2 regions of the Streptomyces sp. NPDC052225 genome follow, and region 1 is predicted to be linked to the other one. Evidence: riboswitches for the same ligand, from Rfam matches in the RefSeq annotation. Region 1 holds a riboswitch; the other holds the start of a gene.
The links. A riboswitch is a leader RNA that binds a small molecule or an ion and turns the genes downstream of it on or off. The one in region 1 is predicted to bind glycine.
Positions count from the first base shown of each region.

Region 2: linked by a shared signal. The riboswitch ahead of gcvT (glycine cleavage system aminomethyltransferase GcvT) and the one ahead of gcvP (aminomethyl-transferring glycine dehydrogenase) in region 1 are both predicted to bind glycine.

Region 1 covers NZ_JBFAVD010000010.1:9,508-12,867, reverse strand. The annotation lists gene gcvP (aminomethyl-transferring glycine dehydrogenase) at 1-1,905, opposite strand, end outside; glycine riboswitch at 2,092-2,187, opposite strand; gene AB0L37_RS16770 (PRC-barrel domain-containing protein) at 2,302-2,676, shown strand; gene AB0L37_RS16765 (DNA polymerase IV) at 2,686-3,360, opposite strand, start outside.
Region 2 covers NZ_JBFAVD010000022.1:55,250-58,609, forward strand. The annotation lists gene glyA (serine hydroxymethyltransferase) at 1-38, opposite strand, end outside; gene gcvH (glycine cleavage system protein GcvH) at 47-424, opposite strand; gene gcvT (glycine cleavage system aminomethyltransferase GcvT) at 479-1,594, opposite strand; glycine riboswitch at 1,734-1,845, opposite strand; gene AB0L37_RS27880 (AAA family ATPase) at 1,977-2,612, shown strand; gene AB0L37_RS27885 (enhanced serine sensitivity protein SseB) at 2,773-3,360, shown strand, end outside.

The DNA of each region.
Region 1 (3,360 bases):
GTCCTCGACGTCGATCTCGCCGTCGTCGGCGGTCTTGACGACGACGACCTTCATCCCCGCCATGACCGCACTCGCGGCATTGGTGCCGTGCGCGGACGACGGGATCAGACACACGGTCCGCTGCTCGTCGCCGTTGGCCCGGTGGTAGCCGCGCACCGCGAGCAGACCGGCCAGCTCGCCCTGCGACCCGGCGTTGGGCTGGAGCGACACCTTGTCGTAGCCGGTGACCTCGGCGAGCCGCTCCTCGAGCTCGTTGATGAGCGTGAGGTAGCCCTGCGCCTGCTCGGCAGGGGCGAACGGGTGCAGCTGACCGAACTCGGGCCAGGTGACCGGCTCCATCTCGGTCGTCGCGTTGAGCTTCATCGTGCAGGAGCCCAGCGGGATCATGCCGCGGTCGAGCGCGTAGTCGCGGTCGGCCAGACGGCGCAGGTAGCGCAGCATCGCCGTCTCGGAGCGGTACTGGTGGAAGACCGGGTGGGTCAGGTACGCGTCCGTGCGCAGCAGCCCGTCGGGCAGCGCCTCGGCGACCTCGGCGTCCAGCGCCTCGATGTCGGCCTGGACACCGAACGCGTCCCAGACGACGCCCAGTTGGGCCCGCGTGGTCGTCTCGTCGCAGGCGACGGAGACCAGGTCGGCGTCGACCAGGTGCAGGTTGACCCCGGCCTCGCGGGCTGCGCTCACGACCTCGGCGGCCTTGCCGGGCACGCGCACGGTCAGGGTGTCGAAGTACTCCCCGTGCACCACCTCGACACCGCCCGCGGTCAGACCGGCGGCGAGCAGGTTGGCGTACCGGTGGGTGCGCCGGGCGATGGACTTGAGGCCCTCGGGCCCGTGGTACACCGCGTACATGCCGGCCATGACGGCGAGCAGCACCTGCGCGGTGCAGATGTTGCTGGTCGCCTTCTCGCGACGGATGTGCTGCTCGCGGGTCTGGAGAGCCAGGCGGTACGCCTTGTTGCCGTCGGCGTCGACCGAGACACCCACGAGCCGGCCCGGCAGCGACCGCGCGAACTTCTCGCGTACGGCCATGTAACCGGCGTGCGGACCACCGAAGCCCATCGGCACACCGAACCGCTGCGTCGTACCGACGGCGATGTCCGCGCCCAGCTCGCCGGGCGAGGTCAGCAACGTGAGAGCGAGAAGATCAGCGGCAACGGTGACAATGGCGCCCATCTCGTGCGCCTGCTCGATCACGGGCTTGATGTCCCGCACCGCACCCGAGGCGCCCGGGTACTGCACGAGCACGCCCACGACGCCGCGCTCGGCGACCTCGGCGGGAATGCCCTCGCTCAGGTCGGCGACGACGATCTCGACGCCGGTCGGCTCGGCACGCGTCTGGATGACGGCGATGGTCTGCGGCAGGGCGTCGGCGTCGACGACGTAGACACCGTCCTTCACCTTGCCGATGCGCCGCGACAGGGCCATCGCCTCGGCGGCGGCCGTGCCCTCGTCGAGCAGCGAGGCGCCGGAGGTCGGCAGGCCGGTCAGCTCGGCGACCATCGTCTGGAAGTTCAGCAGCGCCTCCAGGCGGCCCTGCGAGATCTCCGGCTGGTACGGCGTGTAGGCCGTGTACCAGGCCGGGTTCTCCATCACGTTGCGCAGGATGACGGGCGGCGTGAACGTGCCGTAGTAGCCGAGGCCGATCATCGACCCGAGCACCTGGTTGCGATCGGCGAGGGACCGCAGCTCGGCCAGGACCTCGGCCTCGGTGCGGGCGCCCGGAAGCTTCAGTGCCTCGGCGCTCTTGATCACGTCCGGCACGGCGGCCGCCGTCAGCTCGTCGAGCGAGCCGTAGCCGACCTGCGCGAGCATCTTGGCCTGTGCGGCATCATCCGGACCGATATGGCGCTGCTCGAAGGGGATTCCCTGCTCCAGCTGGGAGAGCGGAATACGGTGGGCGGTCATGACGGAGGCCTCCTGGTCATTGCGACCTGCGAGGGGCACCACGGCGCGGGTACCCGGACGGCCTCCCCCTCTGTCATCTCAACCTGAGAGCTTCACCGGCCCACCCCGCACCAACACGAGGGCACACCGGCTTTCACCGTCGGTGAGAGCGGGAAACGCGCACCCCGCCCTGCTTTCCAGAGTGACCTCGTCCGTGCGGTACAGGGGCCTGAGAGATTCCGGGGAGGATTTGCTCCTTCGGCGCCTCCGACGACTGTCGGAGGACTCTCCCGCACGGGGTCAGCAGCCGTCTGCCAGCCTACCAGCGGCTACTTGACCGCAAGCCTCGAGTGGCCGCCTTCCTGAATGTGCTCTTTCGTAGTGCTTACAGACGAGTTGCGATCAGCTGGAGGCACCGTGCAGACCGATGTCGATCCGCGCAATCTGATCGGCCGCAAGGCCTTCGACCGCAACGGAACCAAGATCGGCACCATCGACGAGGTCTACCTCGACGACGCCACCGGCGTTCCGGAGTGGGCCGCCATACGGACCGGCCTCTTCAGCCGGGACGCCTTCGTCCCCCTGGAGCCGAGCGAGCTCGTGGACGGCACCCTGCGCGTCCCCTTCGAACGCTCACTGATCAGGGACGCCCCCGACTTCGGCGTCGGCCGCCACCTCTCCCCCGAGCAGGAACTCCAGCTCTACCACCACTACGGCCTGGACATCACGGCCCCCCGGACCCCGGACGTCTCCTTCGGCCGCGTCGCCGGCACGGACGACGAACCGACCTGACGCCCCCGCTCACCCCGCCCCCGTCTCCACCAGCGGCAGCGGCTCGGCCGGCTCCAGCTCCGGATCGTCCACCCGGAACGTCCGCACCCGCCCCGGCTCCCGCGAATACGGCGTCTCGAACCGCACGGTGACCCGCCCGAGCCCGCTGCCCTGCACCCACCCGGGCCCGAACTCGGCATGCCGCACATCGTGCCCGGCCATCCAGCGCCGCTCGGCGACCGGCTCGGCCGGCACCGCCTCCTCCACGGCTTCGTCCGTCACCGCCTCGGTGTCCTCGACCACCTCTGCGGCCCGCTCGGCGGCAGCCGCCTGCGCGAACAGATCCTCCTGCGTGAAGTCGGCGAGCCCGCTCACCCCGACCCCGAGGAGCCGCACACCCCCGGTCGTGTCGACACCCTCCAGCAACCGCGCGGCCGCCTCCCGCACGACCGCCGGATCGTCCGTGGGCCCTCGCAGCGTCTCGGACCGCGTCAGGGTCGAGAAGTCGTAGCGCCGCACCTTGAGCACCACGGTCCGCCCCGATCTCTCGGCCGCCCGCAGCCGCTCCACGCACCGGTCGGCGAGCCTCTGTACCTCCATGCGCACCCGCACCCGGTCGTGAATGTCCACGTCGTACGTGTCCTCGACCGACACCGACTTGGAGTCCCGCTCGGCGACGACGGGCCGGTCGTCGTGCGCCAGCGC
Region 2 (3,360 bases), on a different contig from region 1:
GCGTGCAGGGACTCGTTCAGAACGGACTTGTCGCTCATGGTGCGGTTCAGCTCCCGGAGAACTCGGTGTACTCGTCGGCGGTGAGCAGGTCCTTCGGCTCGTCGGCCAGGCGGACCTTGAACAGCCAGCCGCCCTCGAACGGGGCCGAGTTGACCAGGGCCGGGTCGTCCACGACGTCCTGGTTGGCCTCGACGACCTCGCCGTTGACGGGGGAGTACAGGTCGGAGACCGACTTGGTGGACTCCAGCTCGCCGCAGGTCTCGCCCGCGGTGAGGGTGTCGCCGACCTCGGGAAGCTGGACGAACACGATGTCACCGAGCGCGTTGGCCGCGTGCTCCGTGATGCCGACCGTGGCGACGCCGTCCTCGACGGCCGACAGCCACTCGTGCTCCTTGCTGTAACGCAGCTGCTGGGGGTTGCTCATGATGCGAATTCTCCTGTACGCGGGAAGGTGCTGGTGACAGAGGGGGAGCGCGAGCTACTTCTGGCGCTTGTAGAACGGCAGGGCCACGACCTCGTACGGCTCGTGCGTACCGCGGATGTCCACGCCCACGCCCCGCGTGCCCGGCTCGGCGTGCGCGGCGTCCACGTACGCCATGGCGATCGGCTTGCCCAGGGTCGGGGACGGGGCGCCGGAGGTGACCTCGCCGATCACCGTGCCGTCGGCGACGACGGACATCCCGGCGCGCGGCACGCGGCGGCCCTCGGCGATCAGGCCGACGAGCTTGCGCGGCGGGTTCGTCTCGGCGCGCTCGGCGGCGGCCACCAGGGCGTCGTGCCCGACGAAGTCGTCCCCGTGCGACGTCTTGTCGAACTTGACGACCCGGCCGAGCCCGGCGTCGAACGGCGTCAGCTCGGTGGTCAGCTCGTGCCCGTACAGCGGCATGCCCGCCTCCAGGCGCAGCGTGTCGCGGCAGGAGAGGCCGCACGGGATCAGGCCGTACTCGGCGCCCGCCTCGGTCAGCGCCTGCCACAGCTTCTCGGCGTCGGCGGGGGAGACGAACAGCTCGAAGCCGTCCTCGCCGGTGTACCCGGTGCGCGCGATGAGTGCCTCGACGCCCGCGACGGTGCCGGGCAGCCCCGCGTAGTACTTCAGGCCGTCCAGGTCGGCGTCCGTGACGGACTTCACGATGGCGGGGGAGTGCGGGCCCTGCACGGCGATCAGCGCGTACGCGTCCCGGTCGTCGCGGACCTCGGCGTCGAAGCCGGCGGCGCGCTCGGTGAGGGCGTCGAGGACGACCTGGGCGTTGCCCGCGTTGGCGACGACCATGTACGTCGTCTCTTCGAGCCGGTAGACGATCAGGTCGTCCAGGATGCCGCCGTCCTCGCGGCAGATCATCGTGTAGCGGGCGCGGCCGACGCCGACGGAACCGATGTTGCCCACCAGAGCGTGGTTGAGAAGGTCGACGGCGGCCGGACCGCTGACGGTGATCTCGCCCATGTGGGACAGGTCGAACAGGCCCGCCTTCGTGCGTACGGCGTTGTGCTCGTCACGCTCGCTGCCGTAGCGCAGGGGCATGTCCCAGCCGGCGAAGTCGGTCATCGTCGCGCCGAGCGAGCGATGCAGGGCGTCGAGAGAGGTCGTACGGGTCATGGCTGGTGCTCCCGGGGCATGGCAGATGGCGAGGTAGTCCTCCCCATCTGTCATCGGAACCTGAGAGGTTCGCCCCGAGGGGCTTGCACCTTGGGTGGGGCCGCCGTACGTCAAGGGGCGGCCCGCTTTTCAGATCTGCCTCGCCCGCGCGGTACGGGGCCTGAGAGATTCAAGGGAGGAACTTGCTCCTTCGGCGTCCGGGCACTCGTCACCGTGGTCGACGAGCGCCGGAACTCTCCCGCGCGGATTCAAGCGGCCGGTATGCAGTTTGCGCGCACATCATTGCATGCCCGCGGAACGGGGAAACCCCTCGCAGGGCATTACCTTCTCTTTACACTTGGCGGGCAAGAGTGGCGTGACCGGAACGGGGAGGACGATCACGGTGCAGAAGGCAGTGGCAGGGGCTTACGGGGCGGCGCTGCCGGGGGTGCGGATCCCGCGCCAGCGCTCGGTGCGGGACCTGCGCGGCCGCGGCGGCCGCACCCCGCGCAGACTCGGCTTCGCCGCGGGTGACCTCGTCGTCATCTCCGGGCTGCCCGGCAGCGGCAAGTCGACGCTGATGCGCCGGGCCGTCGAGGTCGTGCGCATCGACTCGCAGGACACCCGCGAGCGCTGGGCGGCGAGGCTGCCGGGCGTGCCGTACGCGCTGTACCGGCCGCTCGTCCGCATCGCGCACTACGTGGGCCTGCGGCGGGCCATGCGCTCGGGCGCCAGCGTCGTCGTGCACGACTGCGGCACCCAGGCGTGGGTGCGGCGCTGGGTGACGCGGACGGCGGCGCGGCGCGGCGCCTCGGTCCACCTGATGCTCCTGGACGTGCCGCCGGACACGGCCCTGGAAGGCCAGCGGGACCGCGGGCGCGGGGTGTCCCGGTACGCGTTCGCGCGGCACCGCAGGGCGGTCGGCGCGCTGGTCACGTCGACCGAGCGGGGTGATCTGCCGGCCGGGATCGAGTCGGCGGTGCTGCTCGACCGCGAGGCGACGGACGCGCTCAACGGGATCACGTTCAGGCAGAGCTGAGGGGCGCGCCTCCGGCGGCTTCGGCAGGTCCGTGGCCGCAGCGTCGGACACGCTCCGGAACCGGAAGGACGCGGAGGGTGTCCGTTCGGGCGTACGCGTTATCGTCGGCGTCGCGCGGGAGCGGCCGCGTCAGGGTGCAGAGCAGGGGTTGAAGGCAGCTATGGACATGCCAGGGAGTCACGAGGGCGCGTACGGCCACCCGTCGCAGGGCTGGCCGGCGAACGAGCTGGAGGAGGTCCTCGCCGCGGCGCTCGGCCGCCCCGAGGCCGGCGGCCGCATCGTCGAGGTGCTCGGCCGCAGTCCCCTCTGGATCCCGCTGCCCAGGGGCGGCAGCGCCGCGAGCCGCGACCTCGATCTGCCGACCGTGGAGATCGAGGGCCAGGCGTACGTCCCCGTCTTCAGCTCCGAGCAGCAGTTCATGCAGGTCACCGGCGGCCGGATGGCCTGCACCGTCGCACCGGCCGTCGAGTTCGCGCGCGGCCTGCCCGCGCAGGTCGGCATCGCCGTGAACCCGGACGGCACCGTCGGCGTCCCGCTGCCCCCGCCCGCCGTGGCCGAACTGGCCCGCAGCGGCCGCACCCCGCTGGACGGCGCGGCCACCGGCGGCCGGGTCGTGCTCTCCGAGCCGGACTGGCAGGACGACCCGGTCGACTTCCTGGCGGCCGTGCGCGAGGAGTTCGCCGCGACCGGCGTCGTGCTCAGCGCCCGGCGCTGCCTCGCCGTCGTCGAGGACGGAGACCCCTCCCTG